2 regions of the Clostridium sp. DMHC 10 genome follow, and region 2 is predicted to be linked to the other one. Evidence: riboswitches for the same ligand, from Rfam matches in the RefSeq annotation. Region 2 holds a riboswitch; the other holds the start of a gene.

Region 1 (9,931 bases), on a different contig from region 2:
CATTGATCATAGAAATGATATATTAATGTCTGAAATCAAAGGCTTAAAAACTTTAAAGGATAGAACTTTTTTTGTAGGAAGTGAAGATAAATTTCCAAAAGGATGTATTTCTTGTTTGATGGGTACTGGTTTGAGTGCAATTAGGAAAACAAACAAATGTAATGCAGCGTGTAAGTTCTGTTATGATTATGGAGAACTAGAGGATATTCCTCCAATTGGCGAAGATATGTGGGAAATTGGTGGCACAAGGTTTTATGATAAGGATATTGATTTACTTCTTTCTATACATAAGAAACCTACTGGAGTTGCTTACGTTTATTTAGAGCCATTTATGGAAATTGAAAAATACTATTCAGTAATAAAGAAATTTAGTGTCGCAGGGGTTCATCAACATCTATATACAAATGGAATTTTAGCTACAGAAGAAACATTAAAAGCATTAGGCGAAGCCGGTCTTGACGAATTGCGTTTCAACCTAGGTGCTTCCAATTGCTCAGACAAAGTTATTGAAAATATTAGAATAGCAAAAAATATATTAAAAATGTAGGTATTGAAACTCCAATGACTCCTGAGCTTTTCAAAGGTTTCTTTAAGAAAAAGCAGGCAATTTTAGATACAAAACTCGATTTTATGAATTGTGCAGAATTACATTTAAATGAAAACAACATAGAAAATTACGATGGAGAAAATATGTATATTTCTAGGCATGGATATATATCTCCAACTTGGAGTAGAGAGCTAACTTTGAAATTTATGAAAATAGCCGATGAAGAAAAGTGGAATTTTGTAGTTCATGATTGTTCAAACTATACAAAATTTACACGAGATTTAAACTTGAGCAGCAAAGAAGGTAAATGGTTTGGAGCTAGCAGTTATGGTTGTGAATTTTCCAGAATTCCATACGAAGCATTTTTGCCAATACTCCGTGATGACAATTTCAAATTTTTAAGTGAAGAGGAATTGCCTGCCGGCTATAAGCAGGAGAGTTGATTTTTTAGATTTTGCATGAAAAAGTAGACGATTGGTAGTTATATATCAGGTCTACTTTTATCTTATAACTTCACTTGGCTAGCTGATATTTTATTATACAAGCGTTCCTGCAATATAAACTATAGCTATTTGACCAGGTGCCATATTACCAATAAAAACTCTAACAATAAATGGAGTTAAAGCTATGACTATACCTGTGTTTGTTGTTGCATTAGTAAATGAAACATGGGAAACAGCATTATCTTCTACTATTACTCCTGTAGCTACAGTATTGCCAATATTTTGAACCACTATTCCATATATTATAGAGTCATTTATAATTTGTGGTAAGTGGAGTATTGCTTTATTCATAACTAGTGCAGCACTGTTAATTGCAATTGGAGCTTGTGCGAAAGCAAGAGGAGTGTTACTGCCTTGAGCCAAAGCAATATTATTGATTACACCTTGAGGAAAAGCAAAATCGGTAATTCTAACTGACATGTCTTAGTCACTTCCATTTCTCTTTTGTACGACTAAAGGTATGAGAATTGTTATTCTCAATAATAATCTATGATTTAGTTTAAGATAGTGATACAATACTTAACTTTCAGTTTTGAAATTATTGGCTATTGATTATTGCCTATTAATATGATAAAATGTAAAAATGTGCGCATAAAGTTTTAATTTACTACTCTTAATAATTTTAAAACTAGAAAATTATGCATTAGATAAAGAAAAATTTATTCGTCCAATAAAATATAAAAATGGAAACTATGAAAAATTCTCTTTATTTGGGTACCTTGAGGATTTGGAGTAAGTGGTGCAACCGACCAGTAATTAGCAACCTATAATTTGCTAATTACTGGTTTTATTTTTAATTTAAACAAGGCGGTGGAAGACTATTATGTTAAAAATTTTAATTGTAGATGATTCAATATTTTCACAAAAAACAACGGCTAATTTAATTAAGAAATTTTTGAAGGATGTTGAAATTTCCTTTGCAAGTGATGGAAAAGAAGGCTTTATAAAATATAAAAATATTAAACCAGATTATACATTTATAGATTTGTTAATGCCTGGAATAAACGGTCAAGATCTACTAAAGCTTATAAAAGAATTTAATAAAAATGCAAAAATATTTGTAGTATCTGCAGATATACAAAAAGGTATAAGAGAGGAAATCGAAGCATACGATGTTGTGGCATTTATCAATAAGCCATTCAATGCAGAAAAAGCTAAGCTAGTATGTGAATTGATAAAAAAGGAGGAAGTAAATGAGTAAACAAGAACTAAAGGATGATATATTAAAAGAATTGTTTAATATAAGTGTTGGTAAAGCAGCAGATATGCTTTCAGAAATAATAAATAAAAAGATTTTTTTAAATGTACCTAATGTTGAATTTATTAATGCAAAAGAAGCAGAAGTAAAATTAAAAAAAAGTGTCCCAAAGGTATTAAGTGGAACTTTAATGGTATCATCTATTTCTTTTGAAGAAAGTTTAACAGGAAAAGCAAATTTGATTTTTCCAGCCCCAAAGATGAGAACCTTTATAAATCTCTGTTTGCATGAAGAAGATAACATTTATCAAATGGATTTTACAGATGTGGATTTTGATATTATTAAAGAGGTTGGTAATATAATTTTAAATTGTATTATTGGGAGTATTGGGAATTTGCTAAATATAAATCTAACTTATGCTTTACCAGAAGTAAAGGTATTTAAAAAAATAGATTTTGATAAGGATATTGAAAACAATGAAAATAATCATATATTATTACTCTATATAACATTTATAATTGATGATACAGAAATTGAAGGTGCAATTATAATTAACTTGACATTCAATTCATTAAATGAATTAATAAAAAAATAGATAAGATAGAGGATGAACTTTATGAATAGGGATTTATATAATATGTTAAATAATCTCAATGAAGGCATAATAGTTTTGGATGAGAACTTGAAAATTTATCTATGGAATAAATATATGAAAGTCATAGCAAAAATTGATGATAAAAGAGTTATTGATAGTGATATTTACAAGATAATGCCAAATTTGAACAAAGGTTATTTTAAGAAATCCATGGATAATGTACTAAGCGATGGCGGTAAAATGTTTTTTTCTGCGGCTATGCATAAAGGACTAGTTAATAATAAAGAAAATTTAAATTTAATAATGAGCAGTTTTGAAATAGCTGGAGCTAAATTTTTACTTTTAGAATTTATTGATGTTACAAATCAATTCACGCAAATTAACATGTTAAAGGACTATATAAAAGAATTATACAGGGTAAATATGAAATTGAAAAAAAAAGAAAATACTATCAGGAAGTTAGCTTATTATGATAAATTGACAGGAGTTGCAAACAGGACGTTATTTTATGAACTTGCAGAAAAAAGTTTAGATAACTCCAAGAGACAGGATAGTTTATTAGGCTTAATGTTCATAGATGTTGATAAATTTAAAGACATAAACGATACTTATGGTCATAAAGTGGGTGATAAAGTTCTTGTTAATGTAGCTAAAATATTGAAAGAGGCTACAAGAAAAAATGATATAGTTGCCAGATATGGAGGTGATGAATTTTTAATATTATTACCTAATATGAAAAATACTGATGACTATAATATTGTAATTTCAAGGATTATTAATAGCAAAAGTAAAAGCATAAATTTTAATGGAAAAGAAATTAATATATCTTTGAGTATAGGTGTCAGTTTTTATCCTCATTCTGGAGATAGTATTGATAAATTAATAGTAGAAGCTGATAAAGCTATGTATGCCGCCAAAAAAATGGAAGGAAAGGATTGTAGTGTATATAAATTGTGACCAAATTTTTGTAATAGTATATACACATTTACATTTACATAATGTACTTTAAAGTTGAGCCATAGAGACTAACTGTTAAAAGGTATCAGCTGATTAAAGTTTTAGAAAATGGCTTTAACCAGCTTTTTTAGAATTTTGATATTTTAATAAAAATTTATATCAGACCTATTAATCGCACAGCACTTGCAACTATAAAACATACCACGATACCAGTGGCAGTTGGTATAAGGAAAGAAACAAGGGTCCACTTTAAGCTTTGAGTTTCTTTTCTTATAGTTAAACAGGTGGTGGCGCAGGGCCAATGCATTAAAGAAAATAACATAACGCATACAGCGGTTAAAGGAGTCCAGCCATTTGAAACAAGAAGGTGTCTTAACTGATCTAGGTTGTTAAGTTCTATTATGTTTCCAGTAGACATGTAACTCATGATGATTATTGGAACAACTATTTCATTTGCAGGAAAGCCTAAAATAAAAGCCATTAAAATATAACCGTCTAATCCAATGAGTTTTGCAAAGGGATTTAGAAAATTAGCACAGTGAGTTAAAATGCTTAAATTTCCTATGTGAATATTAGCCATTACCCATATAACAAGACCGGCAGGTGCTGCTACCATCACTGCACGAGCAAGGACAAATAGGGTTCTGTCAAATATGGATCTTACGATAACCCTGCCTATTTGTGGCTTTCTATAGGGTGGCAGCTCTAAAGTAAAATTTGATGGAATACCTTTGAGTATTGTTTTCGATAAAATCTTAGATATTGTAAGGGTCATAAAAACCCCTAGTAGGATAACTCCAGTGAGAATAAGTGCAGATAATACGGATCTAAAAGGTCCTACAATAATTCCTGCAAAGAACATGGATATAATAGCAATGAGAGTAGGAAATCTTCCATTGCAAGGAACAAAGTTGTTAGTCAAGATTGCTATAAGACGCTCTCTTGGAGAGTCTATTATTCTACAGCCTACTATACCGGCAGCGTTACATCCAAATCCCATGCACATTGTTAGTGCCTGCTTTCCACAGGTGCAGGCTTTTTTAAAGTAGTTATCAAGATTAAAAGCCACTCTAGGGAGATATCCTAAATCCTCTAACAAGGTAAAAAGAGGAAAGAATATAGCCATTGGAGGAAGCATAACAGATACTACCCAAGCAAGAGTCCGATACATACCCATAACTAATAATCCATGTACCCAAGAAGGAGCACCAAGCCAAGTGAAAAAATCTGTAAGTCTATCTTGAACCCAAAATAAACCAGCAGAAATTATATCAGAAGGAACATTAGCACCAACAATAGTAAGCCAGAAAATAAAACTTAAAAGAAGAATCATAATAGGGATTCCAAATTTTTTAGAAGTAAGGTATTTATCTATTTTTCTATCAGTGTTATTGTAATTTTTATTTTTAAAAGAGACGACCTTGTTACTGATTTTTTCAGAGGTCCTTACCAATTGAAGCACCAGTTTATCACGTAATGTATCAGAATCAATACCATGTTCATATAAAGAGGCACGTGCTTCATTAACCTCATCCATAAGCTCATGTTGGTCAGTTATGTTAAAGTTTAGATATTTATTAATGGAAGAAAGCAGACTTTCATTTCCATCTAAAAGTTTTAGTGATACCCATCTAGGATTAAGTTTATTTTGAAGTAGTGATTTAATTTTACTCTCAATTTTAGAAATAAGCATTTCTATGGGCTCTTCATATATAATATTTGCAGGATTAGTAGTGATTTTATTTGATGCTACATTAAAAACTATGTCCATCAAATTATCCAGACCTTCTCCATGTAAAGCATTTGTTCCTACTACAGGAACACCAAGCTGCTTTGATAATTCCTTTATGTTTACAGATATTCCTTTTCGTTTTGCTTCGTCCAATAGATTAACGCACACCACTACCTTTGGAGTGATCTCTAAGGTTTGTAGGACAAGATTTAGATTTCTTTCTAAGCAGGTAGCATCTACTACAATTACGATTGTATCTGGATTACCAAAGCAAATAAAATCTCTGGCTACTTCTTCTTCAACGGAATTACACATTAATGAGTAGGTACCTGGAATATCAACTAGAATAAAATTGGTATTTTTATAAGAATAAGTTCCCCGAGCATTTGTTACAGTTTTACCAGGCCAGTTCCCGGTATGTTGATTTAAACCAGTTAAATTATTAAAAACGGTGCTTTTGCCAACATTAGGATTGCCTGCTAAAGCAATAATTTTATCATTTGGTGTAATTTTTTCTATTTTAAGGTCTTTTTCCATTGCTCCTGTTCCGGTTGATTTGGCGGTTAACCCCATTAATATATCCTCCTAAAAACACTTGATAAATTTATTTAAAGCTTTTCTACTAATATCATTGATGCTACTTCGGTACGGAGAGCAATTACTGCGCCTCGAATAAGATAAGCAACTGGATCTCCAGAGGGACTTTTTTCTAAGGATTCAACTACTGTGTCATCAATTAAGCCCAAGTCCAGCAATCTTCTTCTTAATATACCACCTGAAGTAAGCCTTTTAACTTTGCATTTTTCACCTAGCTTTAATGAGCTGAGCGGAATATAATAATTATTCATTTTAAATAACCTCACTTTATAAGTTTCACTATATAACAAAAGTTTCTAAGTAAAATCTTTTGCTTAAGAGAAAAAATCTTTCCCTACACTAAAATATGATAACTACTTTTTAAGTGTTACTAATATATTATAAATAGGAATGTAATTTCTTTATAAAGTTGATGGTGGTGATTAAAATGGACGATAGATTTCATACCGTACGTGGATATGAATTGCAAAGACATGGCAAAAATAAGCTTACCTCTGCATTAGAGGATTATCTTGAGATGATATATAGGAATAGTTTAAATGAAAACTATATTCGAATAAATGTGCTTGCACAACTATTAAATGTTAAGGATTCTTCAGCCTCAAAGATGGTAAAAAAACTTGGAGAATTAGGAATTGTGAATTATGAGAAGTATGGAATTGTAACACTGACAGATAAGGGGAGAAGGATAGGAGAATATTTATTAAACAGGCATAATACAATAGAGAATTTTTTATCATTTATAGGACGTAACAAAGATGCTTTGGTTCAAACTGAATTAATAGAGCACATTATTGATGAAGATACTGTAAAAAGCATGAAAATATTATGCGGCTTTTTTAATAGTAATAAGGACATATTAGAAAAGTATAAGGAATATAGGAACAAATTCTGTGAATGATTTATCCAACGCAGGAAGGATAAATCATCCATTTGTATTTTTGGGTTTGGAGATAGTTTCCCTATATATATTAATAACCTCTATGAATACTAAGCAGATTTTTTAGTGCTTCTTTTCATAGTTTATTTCTGAACTAGTTCTTATTCCAAGTCGCCTAAAAATAGGTATTGGTGGGCACCAACCTTGAATAGCATGCTCTAATAGAAAACCTCCAGCTACTCCTGAAAGTGCAAACCATTTTTTATTTGCTGCAAATCCAAGTATTGTACCTAAAATTACGGCAGATGCTGCATTGGTTTCAAGTAATCTTTCAATATCCCATTCTTTATTAAGTTCATTTATTCTAGCTATAATTTCTTCATTTGGTTTATTAGTATAACTTGCAATATTATCTAGAGTTTCTTTTCTAATTCTTTGATTAACACGTTTACTAGTATGCAATTCTACCCTCCTGGTAGTAGCAGGAATACTAAATGTCATAAAATCCCTCCTATAATTTATATTTTAATTAGTTTATCCACATGAGTACAATATGATACAATAAAAACAAAGCGTTCAGGAATTAAATTTCACAAGATTTATACATTTAGTCAATTTTATATCTAAGTTTAAAGGAGAATATATATGTATAGTATAATGATAATTGAAGATGATAAAAAACTAAGTAGTCTTATAAAAAATCACCTTAAAAAGTATGGATATAAAACCTTCAACATAGATGATTTTTCTAATCTAAAAGGGGAATTTGTGAAAAATAATCCAAGTCTTGTTCTTATGGATATAAATTTGCCTGTATACGATGGTTTTTATTGGTGCAGGGATATAAGAACTATTTCAAAGGTACCCATAATATTTATATCAGCTAGAGATTCTGATATGGATCAAGTTATGGCAATTGAAAATGGTGGGGATGATTATATAACTAAGCCATTTTCTTATGATGTTCTTCTTGCAAAAATAAAGGGAGTTATAAGAAGAGTTTATGGAAGTTACGCCGAAAGTGGAAATAGTGACGTATTTGAGATAAACGGATTATTTTTGTGTATGAATCAAAATACAGTAGAATACAAAGAAAGAAATATTGAGCTTAGCAAAAAGGAATTTCAGCTTTTATATATGCTTCTTAAAAACGTAAATAAAATTGTTTCTAGAGAGACTCTTTTAGAAGTTTTATGGAATGATGTTGATTTTGTTGATGATAATACTTTATCTGTTAATATGACTAGAGTTAGAAAAAGATTAGAGGATATAGGAATTACCGATGTCATTGAAACTAAAAGAGGACAAGGCTATAAACTGTTGGTAAAGTGGTGAATAAATGAAGTTAAAGGATTTTTTTAAGGACAAAATAGCATATGGAGTAGTTTATTTTTTAGGTAGTGCAGTAGTTATTTTTATAATGTATTTGACTTTGATAATAAATAAAATTGAGCTTTCAAAGAATAATATATTGTATGCGCTTTTGATTTCTGCGGTTTTATTTATAATTTTCTTTAGTGTATGATTATTATAAAAATAAGAATTTTCAAGAACAGTTAAACAGAATATTAAATTCAGAAGATGATTTAGATTGCATATTAAACATAGGAACGCCCAATACCAAAGAACAAGAAATGTTTAAAAGAATTTTGCTCAAAGTATATAAAACCTGTGGCAATAAGATGATAAAATATGAGGAAGAACATAAGCAGTATATGTATTTTATAAATCAGTGGGTACATCAAATGAAAACCCCCGTATCTGTTATTAATCTTATACTTCAAGATGAGATAAATGAAGAGAATAAGGAAGTATTTGAAAGCATGGCTGAAGAAAATGAAAAAATTAAGCAGGGGCTTGATAGGATGCTTTACAATGCAAGGCTTAATGAATTTAATATTGATTTTAAGGTAGAGAGGCTTAATTTAATATCTGTTTTAAGAAAGGTTATTAATGACAATAAAAAGTCTCTCATAAGAAATCATATATTTCCAAGAATAATTAAAGGTGAAAATGTAATGATAGAAACAGATAGGAAGTGGATTTCTTTTGTTATAAATCAAATAGTAGTAAATGCTATAAAATATTCAAAAGTTAAAGAATCAGAAAACAAGCACATTACCTTTGGCATTAGTGAGGAAGCTTCAAAGATTATATTGTCTATAGAAGACGGAGGAATGGGTATACCTAAAGAAGATTTAACAAGAGTGTTTAACGCTTTTTTTACTGGCAAGAATGGAAGAAAGACAGATGAATCAACAGGCATGGGAATGTATCTGGCAAAGAAAATATGTGATAAATTGGGGCATGATATTATTGTTCAATCAGAAGAAGGGAGAGGCGCTGTTTTTTCTATTATATTTTATAAAAATAAAAGTATATTTAAGCTTTCAAAATTGTAAGATTAAAGTTATGTTTGAAAGAGAAATCGATACATTGATTTCTCTATTTTTTTTATAATATAGTTAAATCAGTGTGCAGAGTAGAGAGTAAAGTGAATGTATATATAATATAAGGTTTGGAGGAAGTGGTAATATGGCTGTATTAAAGGCAGAAAATATAACTAAGGTTTACGGGGATAAAAGAGGGGGGTTAAAGATTAAAGCCCTCGATAAATTTAGCATCAACGTTGAAAAAGGAGAATTTGTAGGAGTTATGGGCCCTTCAGGAAGTGGAAAGAGCACTCTTTTAAATATTCTTGCCACAATAGATACGCCCTCTTCAGGGGAAATTTTTATAAACGGAACTAACTTATCAAGACTTGATGATAAGAAGGCTGCTTTATTTAGAAGAAAGGAATTAGGTTTCATATTTCAAGACTTTAATTTGTTGGATTCATTATCAATAAAAGAAAATATAATACTTCCACTTGTGATGGAAAAAATTAAAGTTAGTGAAATAGAAGAAAGAGTTGAAAAAATT
Region 2 (9,931 bases):
ATGCTCTTAAATGTCAAACTTGATTTTAAAGCTTTTTATCTCATAAGGCTTAATTGCAAAGATAATTTTGTTTCCTATAAACTCCACATCATTCAAATATCTTTCCATTAAATTACACTCACATACGCTTTCTATATTCTTAAAGAATTTCATAGTTACATTACTTCTTTTATTATAACACTCATATACTCTTATTATTACATGAGAACTATCTTCTGCTTTTTTCATAACTTCCATTATTACATTATCTTTATCAATTTTTTTGCAAAAGAAATTTCTCTTTGTAAAATCCCATCATGCTTTTCCTCTAAAACAGTATAAAGAGGATTATTAAGCATATATGCCATTTGGACAGTATTTCCTTCTCTCCAATCTCCTTTATGAGGATAAAGTGAATAGGTAAAAAAATGCTCTTCTTTATCTGCATCAGGATTGGGATCTACCCCACTCTTTATAAGTGTAAGTCTCATAATACCATCTTTTATATCATATCCATATTTGCTGTCATTTAGCAAACTTATGCCAAAACCATCTTCTGATAAATCAGTCCATTTATGTCCACAAACCTCAAACCTAGCCATATCCCAGGAAGTATTTTCGTGCGTTGGTCTTTCTATATTTCCATATTGAATATCATAAGTAGCTTTACTTGAATTAATATCAACTGGAAATGCTGCTTTGAGAAGAACTTGAGATTGCTTCCAATCAACATAACTATTAAAGTCAATTCTTGCGATGTCTCTATAAATATATATTTTTTGGACTATAGTTGAATCGACAAACTTTCTTTTTATTTCTAAAGCTGCTCTAACAGATCCATTTTCTACAATACTTATACTGGATACATCATTGACCTTCCACATCTTTTCCGAATAGTATATATCTATATCCCAGTTATCAAAATTCATAGGCTTATCCTCAAATGCCTGAAGTTCATTTCCTAATGAACCTACCTTTATAACCTCTCTTTCATTTCTCTTGTCATATAATGAGCTTACTTCTCCATTTTCATCAAATGCAATCTTAAAAAATTTGTTTTCTGCTAGTCTAGTACTAGATAATATTTCAGGTAATACATTGTCTTTTGATGCTTCTACTACAGAATAAGCTTTATATCCATTTGCAGGGACACTATCTGCAAAGAAAATAGCTTTATTTTGTGGAATTCTCTGGCAAACTATTTCCAGTCCATTTTCATCAATAACAGCTGGATTTTTTATATCAAGAGGAACTTCAAACTTAGAAATATCACTTCTTGTAAAAGACAATGAATTAAACACCGCAACTGATTTTTCATTTAATCCTATCCTTGATGCTATAAATTCAGCTGAATCTTTTAAAACCTCCTTACCAGAACTTATTATATCTTTATATTCTTCATTTGTAACCTCATATACCTCTTTTATGGATGAACCAGGTAATATATCATGAAATTGATTAAGAAGTATGTTTTCCCAACCCTTATTTAATTTTTCACTACAATAATCTTTATTCAAAAATGCAGCCATAGAATTTAACTTTTCAGCAGCAATATAAATGTTTTCACTAAGTCTGTTATCTCTTTTATTTCTTGCCATTGAAGTATATGTTCCTCTATGATATTCAAGATACAATTCGCCTACCCATTTTGGAAGCCTTTTATTATCCTTAACCTTACTTTCAATTCTTTTAAAATAATCCTTCGAAGTCCCCATTTTAACCTTAGGACACCCTGGAATTCCTTTATTTAATCTTCTTGCAGTTTCAAGCATCTCATATGTGGCTCCACCGCCACCATCTCCATAGCCAAAGCATACAAGAACATCATCATTTATATCCTTTTGCTGGTATCTATCCCACGCTCCCATAATAGCTTCCGGATGTATATTCCCATTATATGTTGTAAAATGATCGCTTAACGGACCGGATATATCTTTAGTTGTTACAAAGTGTGTGAGAATTTCAGTTCCATCTATACCTTTCCACATAAATGTATCATAAGGTATTTTATTAAATTGATTCCAAGAAATTTTAGTTGTCATAAAATAATTAACATCAGACTTTTTTAGTATCTGCGGAAGTGCTGCACTGTATCCAAATACATCTGGAAGCCACAGTACTTCACTTTCGACATCAAATTCTTCTTTAAAAAATCTCTTGCCAAATAATATTTGACGCACAAGAGATTCTCCTGAAGTCACATTACAATCTGCTTCAAGCCACATAGCACCTTCTGGTTCCCATTTCCCTTCTTTAACCTTTTCCTTTATTTTAGAATATATTTCTGGATAATCTTCTTTCACAAACTTATAAAGCTGAGGCTGGCTAGACATAAAAATATACTCTGGATATTCCTCCATAAGCTTTAAAACAGTTGAAAAACTTCTTCCAGCCTTTTCCCTTGTTTGTGCCACTGTCCACATCCATGCAACATCTATGTGAGTATGACCTACACAAGTAGCAGTAACATCACTATCACCACAAAGTTTTTCATAGAACTCACTTTTTAAATATTGATTTGCCTTATTAATACTGCTATAGTACTCTTCCGAAAATACTTTTCTAAAATCAAGTATATTAACTGCGCTATTTAACACATTAAGCATGTCTATTCTTCTTTTGTCTTGAGAATCTAAATTTTTGCAGACCAATGCAGGAACTTGTAGATTAAAGTATAATTCTCTTGTTTTACTGTCTATAATAACTAGTTCACCATTAAGTGTAGCCTTTTTATCCTTAAGCATACCCCCATAAGCATGTAAGTCTATATTGTAAATCTCACCACCTTGGGCCTTATGAGATATCATTACCTCTCTATGATTAATATCCAATGCTTGTACTTGTTTGCCATTTATATAGATTATAAATTGCGGATTTACTGCATCCCAACCCTCTTCAAAAGTATAAAAATTTAATGCAATGGTCTTGCCAGCAAATTCTTTTGGCACTTCAACTTTAGTTTTGAACCATGAATGTTTATCCCTTCCTCCCCATAAATCTTCTGTTTTAAAATCTCGCCAGCCTTCTTTGATTTTATCCATTTCCTTCATTCCAAGAAAATTACCATCGTGAATTTTATAACTAGTTATTGGTATTTTTTGTGAATAAACATAACCTTTTAATTCATCACATGTTTTCTGTACTCTTTCTAGAATATACTTCATATCTAAATCTCCTTTTTTATAAATCGTTTTCAACAGTATGTTAACCGTTTACTTACCTCTTAAATTTCATTATATATTATTTTTTTAATTATTTCTACATCATAAAATAGCTTTTAATTTAAATGGACATTTTGTAATAACAATGCTATTATTAATATATATTTATAATTTTTTGCTAATTATGGGCAAAATCATCGAAAGATGACGCGCAAAGCCATGAGTCTAAAGCAATCATGCCATGATCGTCAGGTTGCCATAAAGTTAATCTTTTAAAAGAAGATTAAAATTTTATGTAGAATTTTTATTTTATTAAAAATATGTTGGTAAATTAATAATTTATGTGAGAATTTTTATTGAGAATTTAAAAATAGATTTAAACTAATAAAAGTAATTTTATGTAAAATAAATATATAATTATATTTATACAAAAGCTTCATTAATTATGATTAACGCAGGTATTCTAGGGAGTCATTTCATGTTTAACACGCCAACTTCATCTTCTTATTTTTATAACAATAAAAATATAATTCTATCTATACAAATATGGCAACTATAAGCGCTTACACCTCTAATTGCATTGAATTTATTTACTCAATAATAAAATATAAAAATAAAGGATGGTGAAAGTCGTTATCACTTTATTAGAATATACAAATATTTTAATATTTTCAAATAACGAAATACTTTATGAAATTAGTCGTACTAAATAAGAAACTAGATGGAGAAACTTTAGCTGTAGCATTATATAATACGAATGGTATCCTATACATGAATAAAGGCGTAATACTTAATGAAATTGCAATCAAAAAAATTCAAAAAATGGGCATAAATACTGTTTATGTAGAAGATGGCAGCGATGAATTTACACTTCAGCAAGTTATAGATCCATCTAAAAAAATAACTATTATAAGAAAATTAAATGAAAAATTTAAAATTGCAAAAAAAGAAGCAGCAATTAAATACAGTGAAATTGAAAGCATCGCCAATGAATTAATTGAAAACATAAATTTATCCGAGAACGCCTTTCTTTTTAATAACATAGGAAAATTAGATGATAGCTTAAATCTAGAGATTCATTCAATTGATGTAGCTATACTAACATTAATGGTTGGAATAAATAAAAATTACAGCGGTTCTAAGCTATTAAACTTATGCATAAGTGCACTTCTTCATGATGTTGGCAAATTATTCAAGCCAGGTAAAGAGCATGTGAATGCAGGGTACAAGCTATTAAAAAAGACGAATGACTTTCCCTCCACAACTGCAATTGGTATACTTCATCATCATGAAAGAGTAGATGGTAAAGGTTATCCAGAAGGATTAGAAGAAGATAAAATATATGAATTTGGCAAGATTATATCAATATGTGATGAATATGCAAACTTAACATACGGAGAGAATGCATATTTTCCATTAGAAATTATTGAAAAAATAACTGCTGATACAAACCAAAAATATGATTTTACAATATATAAAGATTTTACTGCTTCAATATATTGTTATCCAAATGGCATTAGAGTTTCACTTACAAATGGCATTGAAGGAAAAGTAATTATGCAAAATAAGGGTTTTCCTCTTCGTCCAGTTATACAGGTAGTCATTAAATCTAAAAAATATTTTGTAAATCTATTATCCGAAAATAGCTTAGCAATAGATAAAATACTAATAGAATAATGCGAAGTAAAAGTATCTTAAAATATTGAATAAAATTAATAAATCTAAGATAAAAAACTTTAAAAGCCTAAGAAGTTTCAATAACTCGCTAGAAAAATGCTTAAACAATTGAAACATCTAAGGTTTTTTTAAGTTTTCTACCTAAGATTTATAAAATTTTATTTAAACTATTTCTTCAATACTTTTACTTCTCATTACACGGTAGTTTAAGTAACATTTTCCTACGTACCTACGGAAAATTGCACTGCGATTTAAGTTTGTACCAGTTATTTTATGACATTTTAAATTAAATATTTATGCATTTTAAGATTAAGATTTATGTATTATTTACAAAAAAATCCTCCATAAATCTATGTTAATAATTAGCTTTTTTATTTGCTTTGGAGTTTCACCTATAGATCTCAAAATTCCAAAATGTTTTATTCCCTCCATAACTGATATATTAAAAGAATTATATATAAGTGCAGCACTAGATACCACTATTATGCTTACTAAAAATACTATAATCTTAACTATAAAATTATTTCTAAGTTCATTTGGACTTTGAAAATAAGATCTTAAATCTTCTATCCTTTATACCTAAAATATCCATTATTGCTTCAAGATAATTTTTGTCCACTGCTTTTCACCCCCTCCAACAATATGAAGAAAAGTACTTTTGCCAGAACCACTTGGTCCTACAACTACTTCAAATTCTCCTTCATTTACGGTTAAATTTATATTTTTTAGAGCCTCTACTCTTGTATTTCCATTTTCATATCCTCCTATAGTCCAAATAAGCGGCAGCAAAAGACTATACTCTTAAAGTATTCCTTCAAAAATTTTAAACATAAACATTTCAACTCCAATCATTATAACTTCAATTATTATAATAATTCTTTTTATTACCCTAGCATAAATTGTTCATTACAAAAAAGTAATAAAAAAAAGTTTTTATATTTAGCCTAATACAAAAAATATTTCAAAAACTTCCTCTTAAAATTCGTATATGCCATATAAAGTTATATTTTAAAATATAGCTTAAAAAATACATTTCAATATAGAAAACGTTTAAAACATGTTACAACTAAGCATAACAAGTTTCATAATGTCCGAAAAGTATTTTTTTTTATAAAATATTTGATAAATTAAAACTGTAAAAAGTAAACAAAATTTACTAGCAGCTGCTAAAATTTTTTAAAACGCATTATTAAAAATATAAACCTGTTAAATAATATTTATAAAAGAGGGATAATTATGAAAGAAAAAATATTAAACGGCATGCAAACATTTTCACGAGCAATTATTGTTCCAGTACTTTTTCTTCCAATCGTTGGTATAATAATTGCATTGTCATCAATTTTAAGCAATCCTGCAATTGTCGGTCATACTAACTTCTTAATAAACATAGGAAATTTTATTTCAAGTGGTTTATGGCCTATAATGAACAATCTTAGTTTAGTTCTTTGTGTTGGTATAACAATGGGGCTTGCAAGAGAAAAAAAAGCTGAATCAGCATTAATATCACTGCTTTCTTTTTTAGTATTTCTTGGGGCAGATAATCAATGGTTAAAACTCACAGGAAAGCTCGTAAAATATAAAGCCACTTCAGACTTATATGGGACTGGTCAAACCGTCATACTTGGTTTTCAAGTAATAGATATGGGTGTGTTCTTAGGAATAATTTTAGGAATCCTAATAGCTATTATTCATAATAAATTTTGCAACACTGAATTTCCTGGTGCATTTTCGTTTTATGGCAACACACGATTTGTATTTATAGTACTAGTACCAATCCTTCTAGTTCTCGCTATAATTTTAAGTTACATTTGGCCTGTTATTGCAATTGGTATTAACAGTCTTACAAACTTTATTAATGTTTCTGGTTATATTGGAGTATTTATTTATGGTTTCCTCAACAGAGTCCTCATTCCAACAGGACTTCATCATCTAATATGGACTCCATTTTCTTACTCAAATATAGGTGGCACCTTAACAATTGCTGGCAAAACATACTATGGTGCCTATAATATATTCTTAGCGGAATTAGGTAACTCATCTTCCAAACTATTTGATCCATCTGCAAAATATCTTCAATATGGAATGGTCAAAATGTTTGGATTAATTGGTGCATCACTTGCCTTTTACAAAACTGCAAAACCACAAAATAAACAAAAAGTAAAAGCCCTACTTATACCTGCTGCTGCAACTTCTTTTCTTGTAGGAATTACTGAGCCTCTTGAATTTACATTTTTATTTGTAGCTCCTATCTTATGGGTGATATATTCTATATTTGATGGATTGTTTCAAACAGTAGCAGTAATCTTTGGAGCAAGATGCTATGCAGCTGGAGGAATGATAGACTTTTTAGCTTATAATCTTCCCGCAGGAATATCTAAAACGAGATATCCTGTATTTATACTTGTAGGTCTCATAGAAATAGTTGTTTTTTATTTTCTTTTTACTTTCTTAATAAAGAAAATGAATCTAAAAACTCCTGGTCGAGAAGATGCTGCAGAAGACGTTAAACTTCACACAAAGGCTGATTATAAAGCTAAAATAAATAAATCTACTAAAAGCACAAATGAAAAAGGTGACGACATAGCCTTTACAATTGTTGAAGCATTAGGTGGTAAAACTAACATAGAAACTGTTAACAATTGTTTTTCAAGACTTAGAGTAGATGTCAAAGACCCAAGTATTATAAATGAAACTACATTGAAAAGCACAGGTGCTTCTGGAGTAATAAAAAATGGTAATAACATTCAAGTAATATATGGTCCTAAAGTAAGTAATATAAGAAATAAGGTAGATAAATACCTTGATAATAACTAAAAATTTCAGTCAGTATTCAGTTTTAATTATATAAAATTTTATTTTTAGAACTGTTATATATAAAAATAAGATAGAAAGAGGGAAATACTATGAAAAAATTTTCAGTAACAATAGCTGGCGGAGGAAGTACATTTACCGCTGGAATAGTCTTAATGCTTCTCGATAATTCAGAAAGATTTCCAATAAGGAAGCTGAAATTATACGATAACGATAAAGAGAGACAGGATATTGTAGCAGAAGCTTGCAAAATAATTCTAAAAGAAAAAGCTCCTGAAATTGAATTCAAGGCTACTACAGAACCTGAAGAAGCCTTTACTGATATAGACTTTGTAATGGCACATATAAGAGTTGGAAAATATGCTATGCGTGAACTTGACGAAAAGATACCGCTTAAATATGACGTAGTTGGACAAGAAACTTGTGGACCCGGAGGAATTGCTTATGGAATGAGATCTATCGGCGGAGTTATAGAAATACTTGATTATATGGAAAAATACTCTCAAAATGCTTGGATGCTTAACTACTCAAATCCAGCTGCAATAGTAGCAGAAGCAACTAGAAGATTAAGACCTAATTCAAAGATACTAAATATTTGTGATATGCCAGTTGGACTAGAAAATCGTATGGCTCAAATAGTAGGACTAAAAAGCCTTAAAGATCTTTATGTTCGCTACTATGGCTTAAACCATTTTGGTTGGTGGACAGATGTAAGGGACAAATCTGGTAACGATTTAATGCCTAAACTTAAAGAACATATTTCAAAATATGGATATGTTGTAAATAAGGAAGAACGTAAAAGTGATGAAGCTAGTTGGCTTGAAACTTATGAGAAAGCAAAAGATGTATATGCTCTTGATCCAGAAACAATCCCAAATACTTATTTAAAATACTATTTATATCCTGATTTTGTTGTAGAACATTCAAATAAAAACTACACAAGAGCTAATGAAGTAATGGACGGTAGAGAAAAATTCGTATTTAGTGAATGTAGAAAAATAGTTAAAGAAGGAACTTTTAAAAATTCAAAACTTGAAGTTGAAGAACATGCTTCATTCATCGTTGATCTTGCAACTGCAATAGCTTTTAATACAAAAGAAAGAATGCTTCTTATAGTTCCAAACAATGGCGCAATAGTAAATTTTGATAGCACAGCAATGGTTGAAATACCTTGTTTAGTCGGAAGTACTGGTCCTGAACCTCTTTCTGTTGGCAAAATACCTCAATTCCAAAAAGGACTCATGGAAGAACAGGTATCTGTTGAAAAATTAGTTGTAGATGCTTGGATTGAAGGCTCTTATTTAAAATTATGGCAAGCACTTACACTTTCAAAAATTGTTCCAAATGCAACCGTTGCAAAAAAAATATTAGATGATTTAATCGAGGCAAATAAAGATTACTGGCCAGAATTAAAATAATAAAATAATAATAAGGAGCTGTCCCAATATAGTAATTATCCACATGGCAGTTCCTTATTTTCAACACTCTTGTATAAAAAAAAAATTATTTAATATACTTTATATAAGAGGTGAATTGAATCATGGCTAAAATTGATATAAGTAAAATAGTTTACAAAAACCATCTTACCAAAATAGAAGAAAACATATTAATATACATAATAAATAATATACAAATTGTTAAAAAAATTGGAGTAAGGGGAATCGCCAAAAAACATTATACAAGCACTTCAACTATAATGAATTTGTCTAAAAAATTAGGTTATTCAGGATTCTTAGATATGTACTACAATTTATTTTTCACTCTAAAAGCTAAAAATATTCCGCAAAATAATGATGTTACCAACGAATACTTCGGCATAAATGTAAATGAATTGTTATCACTAATAGACATCGACAATATAAACAAATTTGTAAACTTACTTGAAAAAAATAAGCATGAAATAATGTATACCTGTGGTCAAGGATTTTCTATACCAATAATAGAATACATAAATAAAAAATTACTTATATCTGGTTTCCGATGTATTTTAAGTGATGCATACGAAAATTACGATGTAAATGCACAAAATGCTAAATTATTAATTGTAGTTTCAAAATCCGGAGAAACTGATTTTATTATAAACGCTGCAAAACTTGCCAAAAAAACAACATTAAAATAGTATCTTTTACAAATCAAACAAATAATACTTTAGCAAGCTTATCCTTTATTAATTTTAAAATATATGATAAGCACGTTATGGATGATAGAAATAAAATACCAAATTCTTTTTATCCTAATGTACTTATGTTATTTGAAGTTATATTTAGTCAATATTTAAAAAAATCTAAAACAAATCCTAAAAA

Evidence for each region. A riboswitch is a leader RNA that binds a small molecule or an ion and turns the genes downstream of it on or off. The one in region 2 is predicted to bind cyclic di-GMP.
Region 1: linked by a shared signal. The riboswitch ahead of AGR56_RS01650 (response regulator) and the one ahead of AGR56_RS03440 (HD domain-containing phosphohydrolase) in region 2 are both predicted to bind cyclic di-GMP.

The regions. Positions count from the first base shown of each region.
Region 1 is NZ_LGVB01000013.1:13,011-22,941, reverse strand. It holds partial or broken gene AGR56_RS01660 (radical SAM protein) at 1-990, shown strand, start outside; gene AGR56_RS01655 (DUF11 domain-containing protein) at 1,084-1,470, opposite strand; cyclic di-GMP riboswitch class II at 1,728-1,810, shown strand; gene AGR56_RS01650 (response regulator) at 1,874-2,251, shown strand; gene AGR56_RS01645 (chemotaxis protein CheC) at 2,244-2,843, shown strand; gene AGR56_RS01640 (diguanylate cyclase) at 2,865-3,800, shown strand; gene feoB (ferrous iron transport protein B) at 3,955-6,105, opposite strand; gene AGR56_RS01630 (FeoA family protein) at 6,141-6,380, opposite strand; gene AGR56_RS01625 (metal-dependent transcriptional regulator) at 6,557-7,030, shown strand; gene AGR56_RS01620 (YgaP-like transmembrane domain) at 7,133-7,510, opposite strand; gene AGR56_RS01615 (response regulator transcription factor) at 7,655-8,344, shown strand; partial or broken gene AGR56_RS01610 (sensor histidine kinase) at 8,349-9,411, shown strand; gene AGR56_RS01605 (ABC transporter ATP-binding protein) at 9,545-9,931, shown strand, end outside.
Region 2 is NZ_LGVB01000015.1:298,313-308,243, reverse strand. It holds partial or broken gene AGR56_RS03445 (alpha-mannosidase) at 7-3,143, opposite strand; cyclic di-GMP riboswitch class I at 3,318-3,401, shown strand; gene AGR56_RS03440 (HD domain-containing phosphohydrolase) at 3,831-4,817, shown strand; partial or broken gene AGR56_RS03435 (ATP-binding cassette domain-containing protein) at 5,418-5,606, opposite strand; gene AGR56_RS03430 (PTS transporter subunit EIIC) at 6,054-7,631, shown strand; gene AGR56_RS03425 (6-phospho-alpha-glucosidase) at 7,721-9,046, shown strand; partial or broken gene AGR56_RS03420 (MurR/RpiR family transcriptional regulator) at 9,169-9,931, shown strand, end outside.